Regions from separate parts of the Leifsonia soli genome, predicted to be linked through region 2. Evidence: predicted binding sites of a transcription regulator. Region 2 holds the regulator's gene; each other region holds the start of a gene.
The links. The regulator LexA, encoded in region 2, represses DNA repair genes until DNA is damaged. The targets are predictions, from matches to a motif close to TCGAACANNTGTTCGA.

Region 1: the regulator LexA is predicted to act here: its motif matches at 6,797-6,812, upstream of BJ963_RS05520 (DUF6504 family protein).
Region 3: the regulator LexA is predicted to act here: its motif matches at 4,877-4,892, upstream of uvrA (excinuclease ABC subunit UvrA).

The regions. Positions count from the first base shown of each region.
Region 1 is NZ_JACCBJ010000001.1:1,124,562-1,134,235, forward strand. It holds gene BJ963_RS05480 (proteasome assembly chaperone family protein) at 1-510, shown strand, start outside; gene BJ963_RS05485 (undecaprenyl-diphosphate phosphatase) at 574-1,437, opposite strand; gene BJ963_RS05490 (M20/M25/M40 family metallo-hydrolase) at 1,459-2,778, opposite strand; tRNA gene BJ963_RS05495 (tRNA-Leu) at 2,912-2,996, shown strand; gene BJ963_RS05500 (cation diffusion facilitator family transporter) at 3,073-4,056, shown strand; gene BJ963_RS05505 (helix-turn-helix transcriptional regulator) at 4,096-5,097, shown strand; gene BJ963_RS05510 (VIT1/CCC1 transporter family protein) at 5,108-6,196, shown strand; gene BJ963_RS05515 (DUF1707 domain-containing protein) at 6,206-6,712, opposite strand; gene BJ963_RS05520 (DUF6504 family protein) at 6,830-7,120, shown strand; gene BJ963_RS05525 (DUF3097 domain-containing protein) at 7,175-8,017, shown strand; gene BJ963_RS05530 (NUDIX domain-containing protein) at 8,034-8,465, opposite strand; gene BJ963_RS05535 (hypothetical protein) at 8,589-9,281, shown strand; gene BJ963_RS05540 (DNA polymerase Y family protein) at 9,282-9,674, shown strand, end outside.
Region 2 is NZ_JACCBJ010000001.1:1,484,800-1,494,473, reverse strand. It holds gene BJ963_RS07240 (methylenetetrahydrofolate reductase) at 117-1,097, shown strand; gene metE (5-methyltetrahydropteroyltriglutamate--homocysteine S-methyltransferase) at 1,094-3,457, shown strand; gene BJ963_RS07230 (metallopeptidase family protein) at 3,550-3,900, shown strand; gene lexA (transcriptional repressor LexA) at 3,982-4,662, opposite strand; gene BJ963_RS07220 (LysM peptidoglycan-binding domain-containing protein) at 4,910-5,290, shown strand; gene BJ963_RS07215 (histidinol-phosphate transaminase) at 5,457-6,605, shown strand; gene hisB (imidazoleglycerol-phosphate dehydratase HisB) at 6,602-7,204, shown strand; gene hisH (imidazole glycerol phosphate synthase subunit HisH) at 7,201-7,854, shown strand; gene priA (bifunctional 1-(5-phosphoribosyl)-5-((5-phosphoribosylamino)methylideneamino)imidazole-4-carboxamide isomerase/phosphoribosylanthranilate isomerase PriA) at 7,919-8,665, shown strand; gene BJ963_RS07195 (SseB family protein) at 8,649-9,578, shown strand; gene BJ963_RS07190 (SCO4848 family membrane protein) at 9,629-9,674, shown strand, end outside.
Region 3 is NZ_JACCBJ010000001.1:1,183,426-1,193,099, reverse strand. It holds gene uvrB (excinuclease ABC subunit UvrB) at 1-258, shown strand, start outside; gene BJ963_RS05810 (DUF4129 domain-containing protein) at 334-1,077, shown strand; gene BJ963_RS05805 (hypothetical protein) at 1,074-1,715, shown strand; gene BJ963_RS05800 (AAA family ATPase) at 1,705-2,790, shown strand; gene BJ963_RS05795 (DUF58 domain-containing protein) at 2,787-4,193, shown strand; gene BJ963_RS05790 (hypothetical protein) at 4,190-4,774, shown strand; gene uvrA (excinuclease ABC subunit UvrA) at 4,977-7,889, shown strand; gene uvrC (excinuclease ABC subunit UvrC) at 7,898-9,674, shown strand, end outside.

The DNA of each region.
Region 1 (9,674 bases), 360 kb from region 2:
ATGCTCGCCGACGTCCCGCACACGCGGCCCATCTCCGTCTTCGCGTCCAGCGACAATGCGGCGGTGCGGGCGGAACTCGGCCTCGAGCGCTCCACGTACGAGGGGCCGGTCGGCATCCTGAGCGCGCTCGCCGAGGGAGCGGAGGACGTCGGCATCCCGACCATGATGATCTGGGCGTCCGTGCCGCACTACGTGCACAACGCGCCCAGCCCGAAGGCCGTGCTCGCGCTGATCGACAAGCTCGAGGAGCTCGTGGATGTGACCATCCCCCGCGGCACGCTCGTCGACGAGGCCGCGGCCTGGGAGTCCGGGATCGACGCGCTCGCCGCCGACGACGAGGAGATGGCCTCCTACATCCAGCAGCTCGAGCAGGCGCGCGACACCGTCGACTCGCCCGAGGCGAGCGGCGAGGCGATCGCGCAGGAGTTCGAGCGGTACCTGCGCCGCCGCGGCGACGGCCGCGACGGCGGCACGGCCGGGCGCGCGCCCGACGACCCACGCCGCGGCTGAGGCGCCGGGGCGTCCCGGCTCAGACCTCGCCGGTCGTAAGCACCGCGCTCGTGAGCACCGGGTTCACGCCTGGAGCACGCCGGTGGCCAGCAGGATCATCAGCAGGACGCCGAGAGCGATGCGGTAGATCACGAACGGCAGGAAGCTGCGGCGCGAGATGTAGCCCATGAAGAACGCGATCACCAGCAGGCCGACGACGAACGCGACGACCGTCGCGGCCGCGGTCTCGACCGGGCCGAACACCTCGGGCGTGCAGGTTCCCGCCTTCGCGAGCGCCGCGGTGCACGGCTCCTTGACGGCCTTGTAGAGCTGGTAGAAGCCGCTGCCGAACACCGCGGGGAGCGCCAGCAGGAACGAGTACCGTGCCGCGGCGCGGCGCTGGTAGCCCATGAACAGCCCCGCCGTGATGGTGCCTCCGGAGCGGGAGACGCCCGGGATGAGCGCGAGCGCCTGGGCGAGACCGAAGACGATGCCGTCGATCCAGGTCAGGTCGCGCAGCCTCTTGCGCTTCGCCCCCACCCAGTCGGCGATGCCGAGCAGGATGCCGAACACGATGAGCGTCGTCGCGACGATCCACAGCGAGCGGAAGACCGTCTCGATCTGGTCCTGGAAGAACAGGCCGAGGACCACGATCGGAACGCTGCCCAGGATGACGAGCCAGCCCATCCGCGCGTCGGGGTCGTTGCGCGGGATACGACCGAACAGCGCCCGGAACCACTGCGCGATGATGCGCGTGATGTCGCGCCAGAAGTAGAGCAGCACCGCCGCTTCCGTTCCCAGCTGGATGATCGCGGTGAAGCGGGCGCCGGGGTCGGCCCCGGTTCCGAGCAGCTCGCCGACGATGCGGATGTGCGCCGACGACGAGATGGGGAGGAACTCGGTGAGCCCCTGCACGAGGCCGAGGATCAGAGCGTTGATGAAGTCCATACGTTGCGTCGAATCCCGGGGTCAGTAGGCGCGGAGCAGGTCGCGGAGCACGGTCCTACCGAACACTAGCGCGTCGAGCGGGACGCGCTCGTCCACCCCGTGGAACATGCCGGGGAAGTCGAGGTCGGCGGGCAGCCGGAGCGGCGCGAAGCCGTACCCGGTGATGCCGAGCCGGCTGAGTGCCTTGTTGTCGGTGCCGCCGGAGAGGAGGTACGGGAGCACGGGCGCGCCCGGGTCGTGCTGCTCCAGCGTGCCGGTGATGGCGTCAACCAGTCCGCCGTCGAACTCGGCCTCGAGCCCGATGTCGCGGTGCATCACCTGGATCTCGATGTCGTCGCCGATGAGCTCGCGGACCCGGGAGAGCACCGCGTCCTCCTCGCCGGGGAGCGTGCGGATGTCGATCAGCGCCTCCGCCGTGTCCGGGATGACGTTGTGCTTGTAGCCGGCCTCGAGCAGGGTCGGGTTCGTCGTCGTCCGGAGCGTCGCGAGGATGAATCCGGCGGCCGTCCCCGTGCGGATCACGACCTCGTCCGGTCCGATCCGCTGCGGGTCGACGTCCAGCAGGCGGCCGAGCTCGCCGATCAGCCGCGTCGTCGTCGCCGTCAGCTGGACCGGCCAGTCCTCGCGGCCGAGCGCCACGACGGCCTCCGCGAGCTTCGTGATGGCGTTGTCGCGGATGAGCCGCGAGCCGTGCGCGGCGCGGCCGCGCGCGATCAGCTTGATCCAGACGAGCGACTTCTCCCCCGTCTGCAGCAGGTACGCGCGCCGGCCCGCGAGGTCGATCGAATAGCCGCCGACCTCGCTGATCGCCTCGGTCGCGCCCGCGAACAGCTCGGGATGCGTATCGACCAGGTGGTGCGACCCGCGCCGGCCGCCGTCCTCCTCGTCGGCGAAGAACGCGACGACGAGGTCGCGCGCCGGGCGCTCCCCCGCGCGCAGGATGTCGCCGACCGCGGTCAGGATCATCGCATCCATGTTCTTCATGTCGACGGCGCCACGGCCCCAGAGCAGGCCGTCCTTGATCTCGCCGCCGAACGGGTCGACCGACCAGTTGCGCGGATCGGCCGGCACCACGTCGAGGTGACCGTGCACGACGAGAGCGGGCTTGCCCGGATCGGCGCCGGCAACGCGGGCCACCACGCTCGCGCGGCCCGGGTCGGACTCGAACACCCGCGGCTGCAGGCCGAGCTCGACCAGCTTCGCCTCGACGTATGCGGCGGCCTCAGCTTCGCCGTTCGAGCGGCCCTCGCCGTAGTTCGTCGTGTCGAACCGGATGAGGTCTCTGGCGATGATCGCGGTCTCGTCGAGGTCGGGCTCGGTCGCGCGGAGTTCGTCGGTCATCCCACCACGCTACCGGGCGCATCCGGTCGCCGCCCCGCCACGCCCGAGGTGTGTGGACGAGTGATCCTGTGTGGAGAATCCGTGCTATCGTCTTTCTTCGGCAGCCGGAGAAGTTCGGCGGCCGTCTCACCTCGTCCGGGTGGCGGAAATGGCAGACGCGCTAGCTTGAGGTGCTAGTGCCCGTATAGGGCGTGGGGGTTCAAGTCCCCCCTCGGACACAGAACGCGGAAGCGGACGGAAGGCCCCGGTCACAGCGACCGGGGCCTTCCGCATTCCCGGGACTATGGTGTCGCCATGCCCCGCAGCAAACGATCGTCGAGCCTGTTCACGGTGCTGCTCGCCTTCGCGGCGAACATCCTGGTCGCGATCGCCAAGACTATCGCGGCCGCGATCACGGGGTCGGCATCCCTGGTGGCCGAGGCCGCGCACTCGTGGGCCGACGCCGGCAACGAGATCTTCCTCATCCAGGCCGAACGCTCCGCCGTGCGCCCGCGCGACGCGTCGCACCCCGGCGGGTACGGCCGCGACGCGTACGTCTGGAGCCTGTTCGCCGCCGTCGGGCTGTTCACCGCAGGCGCCGTCGTCTCCGTCATGCACGGCGTCCAGGCCCTCGGCTCGACGGAAGCGGATTCGGACTACCTCGTCGGCTATCTCGTGCTTGCGGCCGCCTTCGTCCTCGAAGGCATCTCGTTCCTCCAGTCGTACCGGCAGGCGCACGCGAAGGCCGACTCCTCCGGCACCGGGACGTTCGAGCACGTGTTCAGAACATCGAACCCGACCCTGCGCGCGGTGTTCGCGGAGGACTCCGCCGCTCTCGTCGGTCTCGTGATCGCCTTCCTCGGACTGCTGCTGCACGAGCTCACGGGCAATCCGTTCTGGGACGCGCTCGGATCCATCCTGATCGGAGTGCTCCTGGCGGTCGTCGCGGTCGTCCTCATCGAGCGCAACCGCCGGTTCCTGCTCGGGCAACCCGGCTCGGACCGCGCGTGGCAGGCCGCGCTCGGCGCGCTGCTCGCGCACCCCGAGGTCGAGACCGTGACGTACCTGCACCTCGAGTACGTCGGCCCGGAGCGCTTCTATCTCGTCGCCGCGGTCGATCTCGTCGGCAACGACCGCGAGTCCGACGTCGCGGTCGACCTCCAGGCCGTCGAGGCGGCACTGGAGAGCTCCGAGTGGATCACGGAAGCCGTCATCACGCTGTCCCGGCCCGGCGCCGCGCCCCTCAGCGTCACGTCCTCCGGAACCGGAACCGAGGCGGACGTGGCCGCAAATAGCTAGCGGTCAGTTTCCGACCGCAAGCCTGTGCAGAATGGGAGCATGGCAAGTACCGGCTCCCGCTCGCTCCAGCTCCTCTCTCTCCTCCAGTCCCATCGGTACTGGCCCGGACAGGAGCTCGCCGACCGTCTCGGCATCTCGCCGCGCACTCTGCGCCGCGACATCGAGCGCCTGCGCGACCTGGGATACCCGGTCGACGCCACCCGCGGCGTGTCCGGCGGGTACCAGCTCGCCGCCGGCGCGTCCCTGCCTCCGCTGGTCGTCGACGACGACGAGGCCGTCGCGCTCGCCGTCGGCCTGCGGACCGCCGCGCAGAGCGGAATCGCGGGCGTCGACGAGGCCTCCGTGCGCGCCCTCGCCAAGGTCGTCCAGGTGATGCCGCCGCGGCTACGGCGCCGGGTCGACGCGCTCCGGATGACGACGCTGTCCACCACCTTCGGGCCGACGCCGCAGACCGACCCCGGCATCCTCACCGCCTTCGCTCAGGCGTGCCGCGACGAGGAGCGGATCGAGTTCGCCTACGTCGCCCGCGACGGCCAGGCCTCCAGGCGCACCGTCGAGCCGCACCGGCTCGTCTCCGTCGAGCGCCGCTGGTACCTGGTCGCCTACGACCTCACCCGCTTCGACTGGCGCAGCTTCCGCCTCGACCGCATCGCCGATCCGCACCCGACCGGCGCCCGATTCCGACCGCGGGCCCTCCCTGCGGAGGATGCGGTCGAGTACGTCCGGCAGTCGCTGCACAGCGCGGTGGAGCCGATGATCGTCGACGCCGTCATCGATGCTCCCAACGACCGCGTCGTCGACGTGCTCGGGCGATGGGCGACGGTCGACGACCGCGGTGACGGCACCTGCGCGGTCAAGATCACCGCGGACAGCGCGGAGTGGGCCCTCTTCGGGCTCGCGGCGGTGGACGCGCCTTTCCACATCCTCGGCCCGGAGGAGGCGGTGATCGCCGCGGCCGACTGGGGCGAGCGATTCACCCGCTCCGCACTGGCGCTCACCGCCGAGGCAGCCGCCCCGGCCGGCCCCGCCACCACCTCGTAGACTGGAGGGGATGACGACAACAGCCCGAACCCCGAGCCCCGCCGACATCAGGCGGTGGCGCCGCTACCTGGCCGACGAGCGCGCGGAGGCCTCCGTGTACCGCGATCTCGCCAGCCGCCGACAGGGCGAGGAGCGCGAGATCCTGCTCGCGCTGGCCGAGGCGGAACGCCGGCACGAGCAGCACTGGGTCGACCTGCTCGGGGCGCAGGCAGGCCGTCCGCTGAAGGGCGACATCCGCACCCGTCTGCTCGGCTGGCTCGCCCGGCGGTTCGGCTCCGTCTTCGTGCTCGCCCTGGCGCAGCGCGCCGAGGCCCGCTCGCCGTACGCGGCCGACTCCGACGCCACGCCGCAGATGGCGGCCGACGAGCAGGTGCACGAAGAGGTCGTCCGCGCCCTCGCGGCCCGCGGCAGGCAGCGGCTCTCCGGAACGTTCCGCGCCGCCGTCTTCGGTGCGAACGACGGCCTCGTCAGCAACCTGGCCCTCGTGCTCGGTGTGAGCGCGAGCGGGGTCCCCACCCACGTCGTGCTCCTCACCGGCATTTCCGGCCTCCTCGCCGGAGCGCTCAGCATGGGCGCGGGAGAGTACGTGTCGGTGCGGTCGCAGCGTGAGCTGCTGGAGGCATCCACCCCGAACCCCGCGACAGGCTCGGCCCTGCCCCACCTCGATGTCGATGCCAACGAGCTCACGCTGGTCTACCGCGCGCGCGGCATGACGCCGGAGGCGGCGGCGGACCACGCACGCGAGGTCCTGTCGACGCTCCAGGCGGTCACCTCCCCCATTCCCCTGGGCCCGGCGGTCGACGAGGACGAGCACGAGGCGATCGGCACGGGATGGAACGCGGCCCTCTCGAGCTTCTGCTTCTTCGCCTCCGGGGCGCTCATCCCGATCCTGCCGTTCCTGTTCGGGCTGACCGGGACCGCGGCGATCGTCGTCTCGGCTCTGCTCGTCGGGATCGTGCTGCTCGGCACGGGAGCGGTCGTCGGCCTGCTCTCCGGTGCTTCCCCGCTGAAGCGGGCGATCCGTCAGCTGCTCATCGGCTACGGAGCGGCCGCGGCCACCTATCTCCTCGGTCTGCTGTTCGGCGCCACCGTCGGCTGAGCCGGCCGGCTAGCGCCGACGGCCGCCGTCGGTGCCGTAGGCGACGGCGCCGACCAGCGGGATGAGCAGGAACCACAGCCACGAGTACTGGTACCCCCATGCCATCCCGGTGAGGAAGAACAGGATCACCGACACGAACGGGATGATCGAGACCGCCAGGAGACCCCAGCGGGAGGACGGCTCGCGGCCACCCTGGCCGTACGGCTGCGGCTGAGCGGGATACGACGGAGCCGGATACGGCTGACCCGGATAGGGCTGGCCCGGCTGTGCACCCGCGGGGGCGGCGCCCCCGGGCTCGGCGGGCCCGTCCAGCCGCAGACCGCCGGGGAGGTCCGCGAAGAGCGGAGCGAGGTCGCCCCGCGTCACCGCGGAGCGGGCCGCGGCGGAACGCGTCTGCAGCTCCTGATCGGTGAGCCGCCCCTGGGCGGCATGGGCCTGCAGGGCTGCGACCGCGCGCTCGCGCTCATCGTGGCTGAGGCGCAGTGACGCGCCGGAGGGATCCGTGATGTCCGACATAGACGCCAGTATGGCAGCGACGCGTCGCATCCACGATGGTCATCGCGGGGGGTGCGATGTCGCGGACCGCGGGTACACTCTCTTTCGAACATACGTTCGACAGACGAGGTGAGCAGCATGACCGAGATCGACGAGACGGTCGCCGTCTGGACGACCGACGAGGGCGTCCCCACCCGGCTCGTGTGGAGATCCACGCGGTACCGGGTCTCCGACACGCCGACGGTGTGGGCGGAGGTCTGCACCTGGTGGCGGCCGTTCGGCGAGCACCGCTACCCGATCGGCAGCGTCCCGCGGTCGATCGGCGGCTGGCGGTTCCAGGGCACGAGCGAGGACGGCGTGGCGCACGTGTTCGACGTACGCCACGACGCGACCGCGCGGTCGTGGCGGCTGGTCCGCGTTTTCGACTGATCGCAGCGTGGCTCGCACGCCCCGCGCATCCCGTCGCATAGCCTCCATCGGGTGATGGACGACCGCTACGGATCCGATGTGCTCGCCGGCGACTGGCGGCAGGCCGGGAGGAAGCCCGTCCCGACCGTCGAGGCCGTGACGGATCTGGTGCTGGAAGATGCGGCATCCGGCTTCTGCGGCGCCGTCACGCGGCTCGAAGCGCAGACGGTCGAGCTCGAGGACTACTTCGGCAAGAAGCGCGTCTTCCCGCTGTCCGGCTCGTTCCTCATCGACGGGGAGCCGGTGCGCCTGGCCGTCCCGTCACGTGCGCCCGCCGGTCCGACGCGGACGGCATCCGGATCGTTCGCGGTCGGCGACCAGAAGGCGCGGGTCGCCCGCGCCAGCCGGATCTTCGTCGAGGGACGCCACGACGCCGAACTGGTCGAACGGGTCTGGGGCGACGACCTTCGTGTGGAAGGCGTCGTCGTCGAGTACCTCGAAGGCGTCGACGATCTCGACGCGATCGTCCGCGAGTTCCAGCCGGATCGTGGCCGGCGCATCGGCGTCCTGGTGGACCACCTGGTCCCCGGATCGAAGGAGAGCAGGATCGCGGAGCAGGTGGCGCGCGGACCGTACGGCGCCCACGTCCTCGTCGTCGGCCATCCGTACATCGACATCTGGCAGGCGGTGAAGCCGCAGCGGGTCGGCCTCGAGGCCTGGCCGAGCATCCCGCGGTCGGTCTCCTGGAAGCACGGCATCTGCGCCGCCCTCGGTCTTCCGCACGAGACGCAGGCCGACATCGCGCGCGCCTGGAAGCGCATCCTCGGCCGGGTCCGTTCCTACACCGACCTCGAGCCGGAGCTGCTCGGCCGCGTCGAGCAGCTGATCGACTTCGTCACCGAGCCGCCGGGGCGGTAGGCACGACCCGCACCGCTCACCAGCCGTATTCGGTGTACGACTCCCCTCGCACGAGCGCGTCGATGCCGTGCCGGATCACCGGGATGACGTCGTCCGGCAGCGCGCGCACCGGCGCCCAGACCAGTTCGGATGCCTTCTCCGGCTCTCCGATCGCCGGTGCCGCACCCGGCGGGAGCGCGGCGGTGAAGAAGAAGTCGATGTAGGCGTCGCCGTCCGCGCGGCCGTGCTGGACGAGGGCGAGCCGCACGTCGCCGCGGGCGAAGGCGATGCCGATCTCCTCTCGCGCCTCACGGAGCACGGCGGCGGTCGCCGACTCCCCCGGCTCGATGTGACCGGCGGGGAGCGAGAGCTCGCCGTCGCGATAGCCGGTGCCCGCACGGCGCTGGAGCAGGATGCGGTCGGCGTCGAACAGGCACAGGTACACGGCTGCGGGGTAGGTCGGGCGCATGTGCCCAGTGTGCGCCGTCGGCTGTCGGTCGGGTGGCGTACTGTTCTTCTCCACAGGTGGCGCTCGTCCACACACCCGAAATTTCCATTTGCGTTGTTCGAACATACGTTCGAAAATAGACGTATGTCCCTCGCAGCTCCGCACCTCGCCGAACCGGTCGCCGACCGGGCGCAGGTGCACGAGCTGCAGACCCGCATCCGGCAGATGCAGGCGACCAAGCTCGAGAGCCGGACCCTGCAGACGCACCCGGCGCTCTCCCCCCTCCTGCCGGGAGGCTCGCTCAAGGCCGGGGCCGCGTACTCGGTCCGCGGGTCGACGACGCTGCTGATGGCCATGCTGGCCGGTCCCAGCGCGGCCGGGGCGTGGTGCGGCGTCGTCGGGATGCCCGATTTCGGCGCGGAGGCTGCCGGGCGGTTCGGCATCGACCTCGAGCGCCTCGTGCTGGTGCCGCATCCCGGGGAGCATTGGCTGACCGTGACCGCGGCGGTCGTCGATGTGCTCAGCGTCGTGGTCGTCGCGCCGCCCGCCCGCGCGAAGGACGGCGACGTCGCCCGGCTCACCGCCCGGCTGCGGCAGCGCGAGGCGACCCTCATCGTCGCCGGCGACTGGCCCCAGGTCGAGGCGACGCTCACCGTCGCGCGCAGCGGGTGGGACGGACTCGGCACCGGCAACGGCTATCTCTCGTCCCGGCGGGTCACCGTGGAGTCGGCGCCCCGCGGCGGGACCGGTCCCCGCCGGACCGCCGAGCTGTGGCTGCCGGCCGTCGACGAGAGCTTCCGCACCTCCGGGCCGACGCGGCTCGAGGCGGTGAGCTAGATGGCGAGCGGAGCACGCGAAGCCGTCGTCACCCGGGCGATCGTGCTCTGGTGTCCCGACTGGCCGGTCATCGCTGCGCAGCAGGCGCTCGAGCTGGCGGTCGATCAGCCGCTCGCCCTGGTCGAGAAGGGCGTGGTCTTCGCGTGCTCTCCCGCAGCGCGTGCCGACGGGGTGAAGCGCGGACTGCGGATGCGCGAGGCGCAGGCGCGCTGCCCTCAGCTGGAGGTGCTGCCCTACGATCCGGTGCTCGATGCGCGTGCGTTCGAGCCGGTGCTCGCCGCGATCGAGGAGATCACCCCCGGTGTGCAGCCGGTCCGCCCGGGCACGTGCGTGCTCCGGGCCCGCGGGCCCGCGCGCTATTACGGCGGCGAGGAGCAGGCGGCCGCCGAGCTG
Region 2 (9,674 bases):
GGGCGACCGCTGACGTGGTGCGACAGCCGAGCCCGGCACCCGCCCGAGTGAATCCCTCCCCGCGATGCCCGCGGGCGGGACGCCCTTGTGCCGCTGTCCGACCATCCGAGGAACCCATGAGCTGTACCGAGGCCCGGTTCTCCTTCGAGCTGTACCCGCCGCGCACCGACCGCGCCGCGGCGGCGCTCCCGGGGACGATCGACCGCCTGGCCGCCGCACGTCCGGATTTCATCTCCGTGACGTATGGGGCGGGCGGGTCGTCGCGCACGGCGTCGCTGGACGTGCTGCGGTACATCCTGGAGCACACCGACGTCAGTGCGATGGCCCACCTCACGTGTGTCGGATCGTCGCACGAGGAGGCTCATCGGTTGATCCGAGAGTTCCTCGACGCGGGGGTCCGCCGGTTCCTCGCGGTGCGCGGCGATCCGCCGGAGGGTCTGGCCGAGGGGGAGGACGGGATCGGCGACATCCGCACGACCGCCGAGCTGGTGCAGCTCATCCACCGCGTCCAGGCGGAGCGCGCCCCCTACGGCGAGCTGGCCGTTCCCGGACTGCCCGCGCAGGCCGTTCTGGAGCACAGGGAGCACGTGCAGATCGCCGTCGCCGCCTTCCCGAACGGGCATCCATCGTCGCATTCCGTCTCGCAGGACATCGACGCCCTCCTCGCCAAGCAGGCGGCCGGGGCGAACCTCGGGATCACTCAGCTGTTCTTCCACGCGGAGGACTATTTCCACTTCGCGCAGCGCGCGGCCGAGGCCGGCGTGACGTTCCCGATCCTGCCGGGCATCATGCCCGTGACCAGCCCCGCGCGGCTGAAGCGGATGCTGGAGCTCAGCGGCGAGGACCTGCCCAGCGACCTCGCCATCGAGCTCGAGGTCGAGCCGACCGACGAGGGCCGCCGCGAGATCGGCATCGCGTGGGCGGCACGGCTCGGCGAGCGGCTGATCGCCGGCGGCGCCCCCGGACTCCACCTGTACACGTTCAACCAGCACGAGGCCGTCCTGTCCGTGCTGGACCGCATCGGCGCCCTCCCGGCGACCAGCGGCATCGCATCCACCACCCCGGCGAACCCGGCCACCGAGAAGGAACCAGCATGACCGACACCACCTCCGCCGCTCCGGCCCGCCCCGCATTCCCGGCGGGCACCATCCTCGGCTACCCGCGGATCGGCCGCCGACGCGAGCTCAAGAAGGCCGTCGAGGCGTTCTGGGCCGGCGCCATCGACGCCGACGAGCTGGAGGCGACCGCCGCCGACCTCCGCGCTGCGACGCGGGAGCGCCTCGCCTCACTCGGGCTCGGCCCCACGGACGCGTCCATCCCCGAGAGCTTCAGCTTCTACGACCAGGTGCTGGATGCGGCGGTCACCGTCGGCGCGCTGCCGTCGCGGTTCGCCGGCCTGGCCGGGGCCGACGGCTCCGTCGATCTCGCGGGCTACTTCACGATCGCGCGTGGCGAGGGCGAGAACCCGCCGCTGGAGATGACCAAGTGGTTCGACTCCAACTACCACTACCTGGTGCCGGAGATCGGCCAGGAGACGCCGTTCCGGCTCGCCTCCGACCGCATCGTCCGCGAGTTCGAGGAGGCCCGGGCGGCCGGCTTCGTCACGCGCCCGGTCATCGTCGGCCCCGTGACGTTCCTGCTGCTGAGCAAGGCGGCGGACGACGCGCCGGAGGGCTTCCGCCCGCTCTCGCGGCTGGCCGACCTCCTGCCCGTCTACACCGAGCTCCTGTCGCGGCTGTCGGCGGCAGGCGCGCCCTGGGTGCAGCTCGACGAGCCCGCCCTCGTCAGCGAGAGCATCGACGAGCCCCGGGATGCTGTGGTCGCCGCCGCGCGGGAGGCGTACGACGTGCTCGGGGCCGCGGCCGACCGGCCCGCGCTCTTCGTCGCAGCGCCCTACGGCAGCCTGGACGACGCCCTGCCCGCGCTGGCCGCCACGCCCGTCGAGGCGATCTCCCTCGACCTCGTGCGCGGATCGATCCCGTCCGGGCTCGACGCGGCGACGGCGTCCGCGCTGGCCGCCAAGACCCTCGTCGGCGGCGTGGTGGACGGGCACAACATCTGGCGCGGCGACCTGGAGGCCGCGTTCGGGAAGCTCACCGAGCTGCTGTCGCTGAGCCCCGACGTCACCGTGTCCACGTCGACGTCGCTGCTCCACGTCCCCCACGACGTGGACGACGAGCCGGAGCTGGACGAGCGCCTGACGTCGTGGCTCGCCTTCGCCGACCAGAAGGTCGCCCAGGTGGCCGTGCTCGCGCGCGGCATCGTGGACGGCCACGAGTCCATCCAGGAGGAGCTGACCGCCGCGACCGCCGCGCTCGCCGACCGCGCGTCCGCGCCGGGCGTGCGCGTCCCGGCCGTGCGCGAGCGCGAGGCGGCGCTGACGGAGGCCGACTTCCGTCGCGGGGCGTACGCGGACCGGCTGGCGGCGCAGGATGCTGCGCTGAGCCTGCCGTTCCTCCCCACGACGACCATCGGATCGTTCCCGCAGACCGCGGACATCCGCCGGTCGCGGGCGCAGCTGGCGAAGGGGCTCATCACCGAGGCCGAGTACCTGGGCCGGATGCGCGACGAGATCAAGCGCGTCGTCGATCTCCAGGAGGAGATCGGGATCGACGTGATCGTGCACGGCGAGCCGGAGCGCAACGACATGGTGCAGTACTTCGCCGAGAACCTGGAGGGCTTCGCGGTCACCCGCAACGGCTGGGTGCAGTCCTACGGATCGCGCTGTACCCGCCCGTCGATCCTCTGGGGCGACGTCTGGCGCCCGGCGCCCATCACGGTCGAGTGGTCGGCGTACACGCAGAGCCTGACCGAGAAGCCGGTGAAGGGGATGCTGACCGGGCCGGTCACCATCCTGGCGTGGTCGTTCGTGCGCGACGACCAGCCGCTCGGAGAGACCGCGCGCCAGGTCGCGCTCGCCCTGCGCGACGAGATCGCGGACCTGGAGGAGGCCGGCATCCGTGTCGTCCAGGTCGACGAGCCCGCGCTGCGCGAGCTCCTGCCGCTCAAGAAGGCTGCGCAGGGGGAGTACCTCGACTGGTCGGTCGGATCGTTCCGCCTCGCCACGTCGGGCGTCGCGAACGGAACCCAGATCCACACCCACCTCTGCTACTCGGAGTTCGGCGTGGTGATCGACGCCATCCGGAACCTGGATGCGGACGTGACGAGCATCGAGGCGGCCCGCAGCCGCATGGAGGTCGTCCACGACATCCAGCGCTCCGGGTTCGAGCACGGCATCGGGCCGGGCGTCTACGACATCCACTCGCCGCGGGTGCCGTCGGTCGCCGAGGTGACCGAGCTGCTGGAGACGGCGCTGCAGGCCATCCCCGGCCGCCAGCTCTGGGTGAACCCCGACTGCGGACTCAAGACCCGCGGGTACGACGAGACCGTCGCCTCGCTCCGCAACATCATCGAGGCGACGCGGGGGGTGCGCGAGCGGGCGGCCGTCAGCGCCTGATCCCGGTCCCGCCGGCGACCTCCGGTCCCGGTACGCTCACGGCGTACCGGGACCGTCGGCGTCCCGGCCGCCGCGCGTGTGAGGATGGGCGCATGGTGCGCATCCCCGACGAGGAGTTCGAGCGGATGGTCGGCGACATCTTCGACGCGCTGCCCGACGACATGGTGCGGCCGCTGGAGAACGTCGCCATCCTCATCGAGGATCAGCCGGACGGAGCGCGGCCACGCCTGTTCGGGCTGTACAGCGGGAGGCCGCTGACCCGGCGCTCGGTGTACGGCTTCGGCGAGCTGCCGGACCGGATCACGCTGTTCCGCAACAACCTGGAGGCGTCGGCGGCCTCGGAGGACGACCTGCGGGCACGCGTGCGGCTCACGCTGGTGCACGAGATCGGGCACTACTTCGGCCTCTCCGACGAGCGGCTGCGCGAGCTCGGCTGGGCGTAGCCGCCCGCCGAGTCGTGAGTCGTCGCCGGAATTCCGGCCGAACGGTGACGTCTTGTCGCCACTCGGCGGGAGGGATGCTGCTCAGACGGCGCGGAGGACCGCCACGACCTTGCCGAGCACCTGCGCGTAGTCGCCGAGGATGGGCTCGAAGTTCGAGTTGCGCGGCAGCAGCCAGGTGTGTCCGTCGCGCTGGCGGAAGACCTTGACGGTCGCCTCCTCGTCGAGCATGGCCGCGACGATGTCGCCGTTCTCGGCCGTGTTCTGGGCGCGGATGACGACCCAGTCGCCGTCGCAGATCGCCGCGTCGATCATCGACTCGCCGACGACCTTCAGCATGAACAGTTCGCCGTTGCCGACGAGTTGGCGGGGGAGCGGGAAGACCTCGTCCACCTGCTGCTCCGCCGTGATCGGGATGCCGGCGGCGATGCGGCCGACCAGAGGGACCATGGCGGCGTCGCCCACCGGCGTCTGGTTCTCGTAGTCCGGAGCGGCGTGGGACGACGAGGGCAGGTCGATGAGGATCTCGAGCGCGCGCGGCCGGTTGGGGTCGCGCCGCAGGTAGCCGCTCAGCTCGAGCTGGTTCAGCTGGTGGGTGACGGACGACAGGGAGGAGAGGCCGACGGCGTCTCCGATCTCGCGCATGCTCGGCGGATAGCCGCGCTGGCTCACCGAGCGCTGGATCACATCGAGGATCGCCAGCTGCTTGTCGCTCAGGTTCTTGCGGCGACGGGTGCCTCCGCGTGCCTGGTTCTCGTTCGACACGGGCGTCCTCTCCTGGCGTCGGCGGTCCTGCGGGGATGCTCCCGGCAGGAATGTCGGTGGTACCTGATCTGATGTCCTCAGACAGTCGAAACTGTATCCGCGTCGGGAAGGGAAGACAAACATGTGTTCGAGTGTGTCGCGAACTTCGTCCCCGAATTCCCGCTCTGAGACCATCTTGCGGATTCGGACATTCGAAGATACATTCGGAACACAGCTTCGCACCCGCGAGTCTGAGGAGGTCACGACAATGAGTGCAGTACTGATCAGCGAGTCGGTTCCCACCCTTCGTGCGGTCCCGCCACTGCCCGAGGGAGCACGGGTCCGCCTGCGGCTCACGCGTCGCGGTCGCGCTGTGCTGTCCGCCCTCGTCGCACTGCCGCTCGTGATCGGCGCTCTCGTCTTCGCCCTCAACGGCGGCGGCGCCGTCGCCACCGGCGAGCAGACCCATGTCAGCTTCCAGTACGTCACCGTGGAGTCCGGCGACTCCCTCTGGTCCGTCGCGGAGCGCGTCGCACCGAACGCCGACCCGCGCGACGTGATCGCCGACATCGTCTCCCTCAACGGTCTCGACTCCGCCGTCGTCTCGCCCGGCCAGCAGCTCGCCGTCCCGGCCAAGTACGCGCACTAGGGCCACGGTGCGCGCAGCTGTGGCGCGATAGGCGCCGGGGCAGGCGGTGGTGCACAGCGCTTTCGCGCCCGAGCCGATCTGGCCCTCTCGTTGCGGCCGGACGTCGTGCTCCGTCGCAGGGCGTCATCCGGCGAGGCGGCGCCCGGGCGCTGACTACGATTGAAGGGTGACTTCTCTCTCCAAGCTGCCGATCCGCGACGACCTGCGCGGTCGTTCGCCGTACGGCGCTCCGCAGCGTCCGGTGCCCGTCGCGCTCAACGTGAACGAGAACACGCATCCGGTGCCGGAGGACGTCGCCGCCGACATCGTCGCCCGCGTCGCCGCTGCGGTCGGCGGAGTGAACCGCTACCCCGACCGCGAGTTCACCGAGCTGCGCACGGCGTTCGCCCGCTACCTCGGCCACGACCTGACGGCGGAGAACATCTGGGCGGCGAACGGCTCCAACGAGGTGCTGCAGCACATCCTGCAGGCCTTCGGCGGCCCGGGGCGGACGCTGCTCGGCTACGCGCCCACCTACTCGATGTACCCGCTGCTCGCCTCCGGAACGGGCACCGCCTATGTCGCCGGCGCGCGCGACGCCGATTACGAGCTGAGCCCGGAGACGGCCGTCGCCGAGCTGCGCGAGCACGACCCGGACATCGTGATCCTCTGCTCGCCGAACAACCCGACCGGTACGCCCCTCGGGCTGGAGACCATCGAGGCCGTCTACGACGCCACCCCGGGGATCGTCGTCGTCGACGAGGCGTACGCCGAGTTCATGCCGGACGGCGTGCCGTCCGCCCTGACGCTGCTGCCTGGTCGTCCGCGCCTCCTCGTCTCGCGGACCATGAGCAAGGCGTTCGCCTTCGCGGGCGCGCGGGTCGGCTACCTCGCCGCCGACCCCGCCGTCATCGACGCCCTCCGGCTCGTTCGGCTTCCGTACCACCTGTCGGCCCTGACCCAGGCCGCCGCCCTCGGCGCCGTGGCGCACTCCGACGAGATGCTGGCCACGGTCGGAGACATCCGGCATCAGCGCGACCGGCTGGTGACGGAGCTCGCCCGGCTGGGCTACACGCCGCACAGGAGCGGCAGCAACTTCGTGCTCTTCGGCGGGGTGGACGACCCGCACGCGACATTCGAGGCCCTCGCCGAGCGCGGCATCCTGATCCGGGATGTCGGCATCCCGCACCACCTGCGCGTCACCGCGGGAACGGAGGCCGAGACGACCGCCTTCCTGGAGGCTCTGGCCGCCCTCGGCCGGCCCGCGCAGGACGACGCGGTCGCCGACGACGCCCCGGACAGGGTCCGGAACGCCCCGGTAGACTCGGACGCATGACGAATCGCGCCGCCACTGCCACGCGGGAGACGAGCGAGTCCAGCATCGAGCTGAGCCTCGACCTCGACGGCACCGGCACCTCCGACATCCGGACGAGCGTTCCCTTCTACGACCACCTGCTGACCGCGTTCGCCAAGCACTCGCTCACCGATCTGCGCATCCGCGCGACCGGCGACACCGACATCGACGTCCACCACACGGTGGAGGACATCGGCATCGTCCTGGGCCAGGCGATCCGGGAGGCGCTCGGCGACAAGTCGGGCATCTCGCGGTACGGCGACGCCCTCGTTCCGCTCGACGAGGCCCTGGTGCAGGCGGTCGTGGACATCTCGGGCCGCCCCTATCTCGTGCACACCGGGGAGCCCGCCGGCTTCGAGCTGCACCTGATCGGCGGCCACTTCACCGGCTCGATGGTCCGTCACGTCTTCGAGGCGATCTCTTTCAACGCCCGCATCACGACGCACATCACCGTCGTCGGCGGCCGCGACCCGCACCACATCGCCGAGGCCGAGTTCAAAGCCTTCGCCCGCGCGTTCCGGCAGGCGAAGGCGCTGGACCCGTTGATCAGCGGCATCCCGTCCACCAAGGGTGCGCTGTGACCGTGGCGCGCACTCCGGGCAGCACGCCTCGGGTCGTCGTCTTCGACTACGGCACGGGCAACGTCCACTCGGCCGTCAAAGCGCTGGAAGCGGCGGGGGCCGACGTCGAGCTGACGGGCGACCGCACGCGCGCGCTCGAGGCGGACGGCCTGCTGGTGCCGGGGGTCGGAGCGTTCACCGCCGTGGCCGAGGCGCTGCGCGCGTCCCACGGCGACGAGGTCGTCGACCGACGCCTCGCGGGCGGACGGCCGGTGCTCGGCATCTGCGTCGGCATGCAGGTCATGTTCGAGCGCGGCGTCGAGAACGGGGTGGAGACCGAGGGGCTGGGGGAGTGGCCGGGGACGGTCGACCTGATCCGCGCCGACGTCGTTCCGCACATGGGCTGGAACACGGTCCGCGCGCCCGAGGACTCAACGCTCTTCGCCGGGCTGCGCGATGAGCGCTTCTACTTCGTCCACTCGTATGCCGCCCAGGACTGGACGCTGGAGGCGTCCGGACCGTTCGCCCAGCCGAAGGTGACCTGGGCCGACCACGGCTCGCCGTTCGTCGCCGCGGTCGAGAACGGCCCCCTGAGTGCGACGCAGTTCCACCCGGAGAAGTCGGGCCGCGCCGGCATCCAGCTCCTCCGCAACTGGGTCGACGCGCTCTAGCCGTCCCGACCTCGCCGACTCCGGCTCCACCCGTCCGCCGCCGCGGACCGACACGAGGGAACACATGACCGACTTCATCAGCACGCCCCGGCTCGTCCTCCTCCCCGCGGTGGATGTGGCGGACGGCAAGGCGGTTCGCCTCACCCAGGGCGAGGCCGGCAGCGAGACCAGCTACGGCGACCCGGTGGAAGCCGCGGCCGAGTGGAAGGCGGCGGGCGCCGAGTGGATCCACCTGGTCGACCTGGACGCCGCGTTCGGCCGTGGGGAGAACCGCTCTCTGCTGAAGAAGGTCATCCGCGAGGTCGACGGCGTGAGCATCGAGCTCTCCGGCGGCATCCGCGACGACGCCTCCCTGGAGCACGCCTTGGAGGCGGGGGCGACCCGCGTCAACCTCGGCACCGCCGCGCTGGAGAACCCGGAGTGGGCCGCCAGCGCGATCGGCCGATACGGCGAGGCGATCGCCGTCGGGCTGGATGTGCGGGGGACGACCCTCGCAGCGCGCGGCTGGACGCGCGAGGGCGGCGACCTCTGGGAGGTGCTCGACCGCCTGGAGGACGCGGGCTGCGCACGCTACGTGGTCACCGACGTCACCAAGGACGGAACGCTGCGCGGCCCGAACCTGGAGCTGCTGCGCCAGGTGCTCGACCGCACCGAGCGTCCGGTCGTCGCCTCCGGCGGCATCTCCGACCTCGACGACATCGCCGCTTTGCGCGAGCTGGTGCCGCTGGGGCTCGAAGGCGCCATCGTCGGCAAGGCGCTGTACGCCGGCGCGTTCACGCTGCCCGAGGCGCTGGATGTCGCGGGACGCTGACGACGCCGAACCGCACGGCGGCGACGGTGCCCGGGGCGACGGTGCCCGGGGCGACGTTGCCCGGGGCGACGGCGCCGGCCGCGCCGCGCCCGGTGTGAGCACCCCTCTCGCGCGCCCCAGCGAGGAGGGCGCCGCCCGGCTGGCCGGGTTCGCCGCCTCCCTCGCCGACTCGGCCGGTCAGCCGTGGCAGGGGCGCGAGTTCGACGACAATCCGTTCGGCGAGGACGACGGCTCCGCTCCAGCCGCGCTGCTCGGTGCGCTGGCCGCCTTCCGCGCGGGAGAGACGGGCGCGGAGACGGTGGTGGATGCGCTGCGCGACGTCCGTCTGCTCGTCCCGCTGATGGCGGAACTCGGCGACGAGGGCCGAACCGACGCCGGGATGCGCGTCGACAAGACCCAGGAGCTCTCGATCGTGACGGTCGCGGGTCCCGACGGGCGCACGGTCCAGCCGGTCTTCTCGTCGGTGACCGCGCTGCAGACGTGGAACCCGGCCGCGCGCCCCGTCCCCGTCGACAGCCGCCGGGCCGCGCTCGCCGCCGCGGCGGAGGGCACGGAGCTGATCGTGCTCGATCCGACCTCCGAGACCGAGTTCGTGCTGCGCCGGCCCGCGGTCTGGGCGATCGCGCAGGGGACGCCGTGGCTGCCGAGCGACCGCGACGCCGAGGTGGCGTCGGCCTTCGGCGCGTCCATCGCGTCGGAGCTCGGCGTCCACGAGGTCACGCTGCTCCCCGGCGACCCCGGCAGCCGGCTGGCCGGTGAGGAGCTCGTGGTGCGGCTGTCCCTCGCCGCCGGTCTCACGCGCGAGGAGCTGGACGCCATCCTGTCGCGCCTGGCGCAGCGGTGGGCGGCGGACGACGTGATCGCCACCCGGGTCGACTCGCTGCGGGTGCAGCTCGTCGCCTCCGGGGACTGACGCGGCACGGCCGGTCCGTGGGCGGATGCGGCGCTTAGGCTGGAGGGACCATGACCGTCTTCGCCGCCATCGTGCTCTTCCTCAACACCCTCTTCA
Region 3 (9,674 bases), 300 kb from region 2:
GCGCGCGAGGAGGCGGACACCGCCCGGATGCTCGCCGGCCGGGAGCAGAAGCGCAAGAGCCCGACGCCGAACCTCCGCAACGGCGGCATCGCGGCACAGGGAGCGGCGGAGCTCGAAGGCCTGATCGCCGACCTCAACCAGCAGATGCTGGCCGCGGCGGGCGAGCTGAAGTTCGAGCTGGCCGCACGCCTGCGCGACGAGCTCTCCGATCTGAAGCGCGACCTGCGGCAGATGGAGAAGGCCGGGCACCTGGGCTGACCGGCGTCCGGCCGCGCGGTCAGAAGGCACGGTCGGAAGGCGCCGTCGGTCGTCCGTGCGGGTTACGGTGGCAGGGTGACCACGAAGACGGACGGACGGCGGCGGTGGACGCTCGCCGTGGGCGTCGTGCTCGCGGCGGTCGTTCTCGTGGCCGTTGCGTTCCAGGGTGCGCCCCGGTTCAGCGGCCCGCGGATGTTCCTGCCGCCCGCGCCCGTCCGCTCCCAGGCTCCCGCACCCCAGCAGTCGGGCACTCCGGAGCCGCGCGGCGTGCCGCACGAGGTCCGGATCGACCTGTCCTGGCTGCTGGTCGCGCTGGTGATCCTCGCCGTGGTGATCGGCCTGGCACTGCTGTGGCGCCTCCGCCGACGAGCGGCACCGCCGCTCGAGCTGCCGCCGCTCGACACGGTCGGCGTGGCCGAGACGTCCGAGACGCACGCGGACCAGGGCCCGGAGCCGGAGCCCGAGCAGGTGCGCCGCGGGCTGGAGCGAGCCGCCGAGGTGCTCGCCGAGCCGCGCGAGCCGCGTGACGCGATCGAGGCCGCCTGGGTGGGGCTGGAGGAGGGCGCAGCCGACTCGGGCGTCCGCCGCCTCCCCGCCGAGACGCCCGCGGAGTTCGCCGCCCGCGTCGTCGCGCGCGTCGCGGCCGACCGCAACGCGGCGTCCCGGTTCCTCGCCCTCTACCTCCGAGCACGGTTCAGCAGCGCACCGGTGACCGCCGCCGACGTCGCAGCCGCCCGCGCCGCGGTCGAGGCGCTGCGCGGGTCCTGGAGCGTCGGCTCCGCCGCCGGTTCGCGCGCTCGGGACGGCGGCCGCGGATGAACGCGCGCGTGTCGGGCCGTGCCGAGGGTCGGGACGACCGGCAGGCGCCCGTGCCGCGCCCGAGGCGGCTGCCGCCGCGGATGCTGCGCCGCCTCATCCTCAGTGCGCTGCTGGGTCTCGCGATCGGCCTGACGGCGTGGTCGCTGGGGATGGATGAGGCCCACGCCGCCGGTCTCGGCGTCGCCGCTTTCGCCTTCTCGGCCTGTCTCTCGGCCCTGGGCGAGGCCGCGGACCTGACCTGGGAGCAGCCGGCGCCGCCGCCCCGGCCGGGATCGCGGCGCGACATCGTCGCCCTCGGCTGGTCGTTCGGCTCCCGCGGAGGACGCGCATCGCCCGAGGGCCTGCGCGCGCTGCGGGCGGTCGCCGAACGTGCGCTCGGCCTGCGCGGACTCGACCTGGAGGACCGGGGGGCGGATGCGCAGCTCGAGGCGCTCCTCGGCGCGGACGTGCTCGCCCTCCTCCGTCGGGGCTCGGCGGTCACCTCGCCTCGGACCGCTCAGATCGCCGCCGTCCTGGACCGGCTCGAACGCCTGGTCTCCGCCACCCGCTCGTCCACCGCCGGCTCGTCCACCGCCGACTCGTCCACCGCCCGCTCGTCCACCGCCCACTCGCTCGAGGAGCCGCCCCGTGCCCGCTGATCACAACGCCGCATCCACGCCGTCCGCATCCGCGACGTCCGCACCCACCCCGCCTCCGGCCCCGCTGCCCGTGGCCGAGGTCGCACGGCTGGGCGCAGACGTCCTGGAGCGGGTCGGCAGCGTCGTCGTGGGGATGCGCGGCCCGCTGCGGATCGCGTTCGCCACGATCCTCGCGGGCGGCCACGTGCTGTTCGAGGACGTCCCCGGGCTCGGCAAGACCCTCGCCGCGCGGAGCATCGCCGCGGCCGTCGGGCTGGACTTCCGCCGGCTGCAGTGCACCCCGGACCTGCTGCCCTCCGACATCACCGGGTCGTTCGTCTACGTTCCGAGCAGCGGCGACTTCGAGTTCCGTCCCGGTCCCGTCTTCACCGGGCTGTTCCTCGCCGACGAGATCAACCGCACGTCGCCGAAGACGCAGTCGGCTCTGCTGGAGGCGATGGCCGAGGGGCAGGTCTCGGTCGAGGGCCGTAGCTTCCCGCTCCCGACGCCCTTCCACGTCGTCGCGACGGCGAATCCGATCGAGTCGGAGGGCACCTACGCTCTGCCCGAGGCGCAGCTCGACCGGTTCATGGTGCGTCTCGCCGTCGGCTACCCGGACGAGGCGGGCGAGTCGCGCGTCCTGCTGTCCCGCGTGGCCCGGCGGCACGAGGTCGCAACGGTCGAGGCCGTGATCGACTCCGCGACGCTCGCGGCGATGCAGGCAGGGGTGGAGTCGGTGGACGTGGATGCGGACATCGCCGCGTACTGCGTCCGCCTCGCCGCGGCCACCCGCAGGCACCGGTCCGTCGAAGTGGGCGCGTCGCCGCGCGGGTCGCAGGGGCTCCTCCTCGTCGCGCGGGCCCTGGCCGTCCTCGACGGGCGCGACTTCGTCATCCCCGACGACGTCAAGGCCGTCGCCGTCCCGGTGCTCGCCCACCGGCTCACCCTGACCGTGCAGGCGTGGACGGGCGGCGTGCGGGCGGAGCAGGTCGTCGCCGAGGTGGTCAACACCGTGCCGGGGCCCCCGGCCGTCGGCACGGCCGTGCGCGGAGGCGCGGACGCGTCCGAGCCGGCGCAGGACGGCAGAGTGCGGTGACCGAGCGCGCCGCCACGACGACGCGGGCCCGGTGGATGCCGAGCCCGGCTGTCGCCGGCGCCATCGTGGTCGGAGTGGTGGGTGTCGCCGCCGCCTTCGTGATGTCGCGGTTCGAGCCGGCGCTGGTCGGCATCCCACTGCTGCTCTGCGCGGCCTGGGACTGGGACCGCAGGCCGGCGGCGGTCGAGACCCCCGGACGGCCCGAGACCACGGAGGATGCGGCTCCCGCGCCGACGGAGGCACGGGTCGACGCCGTCGACATCACCACCGCGGTGACGACGCACGCAGGCGGTGACGGCGATGCAGCCGGCCGCGTCGGTGGCGCGGCCATCGACATCCTCGTCGCCGCCTCCGCGACGCAGCGCCCGGACGCCCTGCACCTGCGGCTGGGCCTCGGCGGCGCCGCGCCCGTGGATGCGGTGGTCACCCCGCGGGCGGCCGCCGAGCTGCGGAGCGCGGTCCCGATCGTCCACTCCGGGCCGCAGCGCGTCGCGGCGGTGGAGGTGCGGGCCATCGGAGCGGATGCGGCCTGGGTGAGCCTCCCCTCCGACGAGGCCGTGGTCGAGCGGGTGGTGCGCCCGCGGCGCGCGCCGCTGCGCAGCCTGCCGCTGCCCGCGCGACTGCTCGGGCTGACCGGCCAGCACATCTCCACCCGCCCCGGGAACGGGGGCGAGTTCCGCGACATCGACCTGTTCCATCCCGGCGACCGTCTGCGGCGCATCGACTGGAAGGCGACGGCACGTGCCGGGCGCGGTGCCGACCTCTACGTCCGGCGCACGACGGCGACCTCCGACGCGGCCGTGCACCTGGTGCTGGACGCGCGCGACGACGTCAGCGCCGTCGTCGCCGACTGGCCGCGTGCCTACCCCCGGCCGGCCGTGTCGTCGCTCGATCTCGCCCGGGAGGCCGCCTCCTCGCTCGCCGCCGCATACACCGGAGCGGCGGACCGGGTCGGCTTCGACGACCTGGGGGAGCCGCGGCGCGTCCTCCCTCCGCGGGCCGGGGCGCGCCACAGGGAGCGTGTGCTGCGTGCGATCGAGGCGACCGCGGCGAACGGGGCGCCGTTCACGCGGGTCCGTTCCCCGCGGCTGGCGCCAGGGTCGATCGTGTTCGTGCTGTCGACCTTCCTCGACGACCAGCCCGTCGCGCTCGCCCTCACCTGGCGCGCCACCGGGCACCGGGTGATCGCCGTCGACGTGCTTCCCGCGCGGGATGGGCGGGAACTGCCTGCGCGCGACCGTCTGGCCCTGCGCGCCATCGAGCTGGAGCGTGCTCTGCGGCTCGAGCAGCTGCAGGCGGGCGGCGTGGAGCTGCTCGTCTGGCAGGATCCGGCCCTGCGCGAGGCGGCCCTGCGCGCGCTGGCCTCCGGGCCGGGGCGCGTCTCGGGGCGGGGGAGACGGTGAGCCGCGACGGCGGTCGGCTTCCGGCCGTCTCCACCACAGCGGAGGAGCCGTCGGCCCCGGCTCCGGTGCTCGGACTGTTCACGGTCCCCGCCTGGTCGGTGCGCGCGCTGTTCGCCGCGATCGCGCTGCCCCTCGTGCTGGTGGGGGTGCCCGAGGGCCCGTGGACGGTCATCGCGGCCGTCCTCGTGGGCGTCTCGGTGTGGCGACCGCGCTGGCTCACCGCGTGGGTGCTGATCGGTGCGCTGCTGCTGTCCTCCCTGGCGGGGCCCGGCACGCTGACGCCCCGGTTGCTCGCCGTGATCGCCGGAGCGCACGCCATGCATCTGCTGGCCGGGTGGATGCTCGCGCTGCCCGCCGCGGCGCGCCTGCAGCCGACGGTGCTGCTTCCCTCGCTCCGCCGGTTCGCCATCGTCCAGGCGCCGGTCCAGCTCGCCGCGGTCGTGCTGCTCCTTCTCCGCGGCGGTGCGGGCGGTGGAGCCGCCGGGCCGGACGTCCCGGTCCTCGCGGTCGTCTCCGGGCTCGCTCTCGCGGCGCTCGTCGGACTCCTGCTCCCTGCGCTCCTCCGGCGCGCACCGCGCTGAGCGACGGCCCGCGACCGGCGCATCCGCCGTGGCGGGTTGGAATGTCGGTGGTCGCGCCTAGACTCGCGCCTGCACGGGATCACGGTGCCGTCCAGGGTAGAATCGAACACACGTTCGACCTGGCGAACGGGTGCGCGGTGGGCGAACAGCCCCGATTTCCCAGCACGGATGGCGGAGAATAGAGCGAGTGAGCAGCGGACGAGTGAACAGCGATCGGGTCGACGGGGAGTCCGGCAACATCAGCAGAGTGACGGGGTCACACCTCAGCGTGCGTGGAGCGCGCGTGCACAACCTGCACAACGTCGACCTCGAGATCCCGCGCGACTCGATGGTCGTCTTCACCGGTCTGTCCGGTTCGGGCAAGTCGTCGCTCGCGTTCGACACGATCTTCGCGGAGGGGCAGCGCCGCTATGTCGAGTCGCTGTCCGCCTATGCACGTCAGTTCCTCGGCCAGGTCGACCGGCCGGACGTCGACTTCATCGAGGGCCTGAGCCCGGCGGTGTCCATCGACCAGAAGTCGACCAACCGCAACCCGCGGTCGACGGTCGGCACGATCACCGAGATCTACGACTACATGCGCCTGCTGTGGGCGCGCATCGGCGTCCCGCACTGTCCGATCTGCGGTGAGCGCATCCAGCGCCAGACCGTCCAGCAGATCGCCGACCAGCTCATGGAGCTGGAGGCCGGCACCCGGTACATGGTCGTCAGCCCCGTCGTCTCGCAGAAGAAGGGCGAGTTCGTCGACCTCTTCAAGGAGCTGGCGGCGAGCGGGTACTCCCGCGCCCTCGTCGACGGCGAGCAGGTGCAGCTCTCCGACCCGCCGACGCTGAAGAAGCAGTACAAGCACGACATCTCGGTCGTCGTCGACCGCCTCGTCGCCGGGCCGGACATCCTGGGCCGGCTGACGGACTCGCTGGAGACCGCGCTCCGCCTCACCGACGGCCTCGTGCAGGTCAACTACGTCGACCGCGAGGGCCCGGCCGCCTGGCAGAACTTCAGCGAGAAGCTGTCGTGCCCCAACGGTCACCCGATCCAGCTGACGGAGATCGAGCCGCGCACCTTCTCGTTCAACGCCCCGTTCGGCGCGTGCCCCGAGTGCTCCGGCCTCGGAACCCGCATGTCGGTCGACGAGGAGCTCCTGCTCGGCGACGACGAGCTCAGCATCGCCGAGGGCGTCATCGTCCCGTGGACCACGCAGGGCAAGGGCCTCTTCAACTACTACGAGAAGCTGCTCGACGGCCTCGCCCGCGACCTCAAGTTCTCGCTCAAGACGCCGTGGAAGAAGCTTCCGGCCAACGTGCGGGAGGCCGTTCTGCGCGGCGACAATTTCGAGGTCAAGGTGCGGTGGAAGAACCGCTACGGCCGCGAGATGTCGTACACCTCCGGCTTCGAGGGTGTCGTGCCCTACATCGAGCGCCAGTACCTGCAGGCCGAGACCGACACGCAGCGTGCCCGCTGGTCCGAGTACCTGCGCGAGGTCCCCTGCCCGGTCTGCGGCGGCAAGCGGCTCAAGCCCGAGGTCCTCGCCGTGCTCGTGCACGGCAAGAGCATCGCGGACGCCTCCCTCCTGAGCCTGAGCGACGCCCGCTCGTTCATGGAGAAGCTGCACCTGACGGAGCGCGAGCAGAAGATCGGCGCGCAGGTGCTGCGCGAGATCAAGGTCCGCCTCGACTTCCTCATCCAGGTCGGCCTCAGCTACCTCGATCTGGCGCGCGCCGCGGGAACGCTTTCCGGCGGCGAGGCGCAGCGCATCCGTCTGGCGACCCAGATCGGCTCCGGCCTGACCGGCGTGCTGTACGTGCTCGACGAGCCGAGCATCGGCCTGCACCAGCGCGACAACCGGCGGCTCATCGACACGCTGGTGGCCCTGCGCGACCTCGGCAACACCCTGATCGTCGTCGAGCACGACGAGGACACCATCCGCACCGCCGACTGGATCGTCGACATCGGACCGGGCGCCGGCGTCAACGGCGGCCACGTCGTGCACTCCGGGTCGTACGACGACCTGCTGGCCAACACCGACTCGCTGACCGGCGACTACCTCGCCGGGCGACGCGAGATCCCGATCCCGTCGAAGCGACGCAAGATCGACAAGAAGCGGATGATCCGCGTGGTGGATGCGGAGGCCAACAACCTGAAGAAGGTGACGGTCGACTTCCCGCTCGGCACGTTCGTGGCGGTGACCGGCGTCTCCGGCTCCGGCAAGTCGTCGCTCGTCAACGACATCCTGTACCGGGTGATGGCAAACAAGCTCAACGGCGCCCGCAAGGTGCCGGGCAAGCACCGCACCGTCACGGGGCTCGAGAACCTCGACAAGGTCGTGCACGTCGATCAAGCACCGATCGGCCGGACGCCGCGGTCGAACCCGGCCACCTACACGGGCGTGTTCGACCGCATCCGCACCCTGTTCGCCGAGACGCCGGAGGCGAAGGCCCGCGGCTACCTGCCCGGCCGGTTCAGCTTCAACGTCAAGGGCGGACGCTGCGAGGCGTGCTCGGGCGACGGCACGATCAAGATCGAGATGAACTTCCTGCCCGACGTCTATGTGGCGTGCGAGGTGTGCGGGGGAGCCCGGTACAACCGCGACACCCTCTCCGTGCATTACAAGGGCAAGAACATCGCCGAGGTGCTCGACATGCCGATCAGCGAGGCGGCGGAGTTCTTCAAGCCGATCTCGGCCATCCACCGCTTCCTGCAGACCCTCGTCGACGTCGGCCTCGGCTACGTGCGGCTCGGGCAGAGCGCGACGACCCTCTCCGGCGGAGAGGCGCAGCGCGTGAAGCTCGCGACCGAGCTGCAGCGACGGTCCAACGGCCGCAGCGTGTACGTGCTCGACGAGCCGACCACCGGGCTCCACTTCGAGGACGTCCGCAAGCTGCTGCTGGTGCTGAACGGGCTGCTCGACAAGGGCAACACGGTGATCGTCATCGAGCACAACCTCGACGTCATCAAGTCGGCCGACTGGATCATCGACATGGGTCCGGAGGGCGGCGCCGGCGGCGGCGAGGTCATCGCGACGGGGACCCCCGAGAAGGTCGCGGAGACCCCGGGCAGCCACACCGGTTTCTTCCTCAAGGAGATCCTGCAGGGCGAGTCCGCCCGGGGCGCCGCGTAAGAGGAGCGATGGCAGACACCGTCAGCTACCGGCCGAAGGCCGGCGAGATCCCGACGCAGCCCGGCGTGTACCGGTTCCGCGACAAGAACCGCCGGGTGCTCTACGTGGGCAAGGCGAAGAACCTGCGCGCGCGGCTGAGCAACTACTTCCAGCCGCTCCGCAGCCTCCACGAGCGCACCCGCCGCATGGTCACCACCGCGGCGAGCGTCGAGTGGACGGTCGTGGGCACCGAGTACGAGGCCCTCCAGCTGGAGTACACCTGGATCAAGGAGTTCAACCCGCCCTTCAACGTCAAGTTCCGGGACGACAAGACGTACCCGTACCTGGCCGTGACGCTGGGCGACCGCATCCCGCGGGTCATGATCACGCGCAACCGCAACATCAAGGATGCGCGCTACTTCGGGCCGTACACCAAGGTCTGGGCGATCCGCGAGACGGTCGACCTGATGCTCAAGGCCTTCCCGATGCGGAGCTGCTCCGACGGCGTGTACCGCCGCGCCGAGCTCACCGGGAGGCCGTGCCTCCTCGGCGACATCGGCAAGTGCGCTGCTCCCTGCGTCGGCCGGATCTCGCCGGGCGACCACAAGTCGCTCGCCATCGACTTCGCCTCGTTCATGGCCGGGAACGACAGCGGCTACCTGCGCGATCTGAACGAGAAGATGAAGCAGGCGGCCGGCACGATGGACTACGAGGCCGCCGCTCGTCACCGGGACGCCATCCAGGCTCTCGAGGGCGTGCTCGGCAAGAGCGCCGTCGTCCTTCCGGAGAACATCGACGCCGACGTCTTCGGCATCGCGCACGACGAGCTCGCCGCGGCCGTGCAGCAGTTCATCGTGCGCGCGGGCCGCGTCCGCGGTGTGCGCAGCTGGGTGGTCGACAAAGAGCTCGACATGGAGCTCGGCGAGCTGGTCGAGACCGTCGTCCAGAACGCGTACGACGGGCCGGACGCGCCACCGCGCGAGATCATCGTGCCCGAGCTGCCGGAGGATACCGCGGAGCTCGAGCAGTGGCTGACCCAGCGGCGCCGGGAGACGCCCGACCCGTCCGCCGCCCGGGGCCGCCTGACGGGCCGCGTCGAACTGCGCACCGCGCAGCGCGGCGACAAGGCCGCGATCGCGCAGACGGTCGAGATGAACGCGAAGAACGCGCTCATCCTCTACAAGACCCGGCGCAGCTCCGACTTCGTGGCGCGGTCGAAGGCGCTCAACGACATCCAGGACGCCCTCGGCATGGACGACGCCCCGCTCCGGATGGAGTGCTACGACGTGTCGCACCTCAGCGGAACGAACATCGTCGCGTCGATGGTCGTCTTCGAGGACGGCCTGCCCCGCAAGGACCAGTACCGGCGGTTCAGCATCCCCGAGTCGACGGACGACACGGAGTCGATCTATCAGGTCATCACGCGCCGGCTGGCCTATCTGAAGGATGCGCCCGCCGGCGCGGGCTCGCCGGTCATCGAGGACTCCGCGGCCGACGACGACTCCGCGGCCGACGAGGAGACGGCGCTCGACGCGGAGGGCGCGGCCGGCGCCGACCAGATCGTGGACGCGGCCGAGGGCCGCCGCCGCAAGTTCTCCTACCCGCCGAACCTGCTCATCGTGGACGGAGGGCAGCCCCAGGTCGCCGCGGCCAAACGCGCGCTGGACGAGTCCGGGGTCACCGGCATCCAGCTCGCGGGCATCGCGAAGCGCCTGGAGGAGATCTGGCTGCCGGATTCCGACTTCCCGGTGATCCTGCCGCGCAACAGCGACGCGCTGTTCCTCATCCAGCGCTTGCGCGACGAGG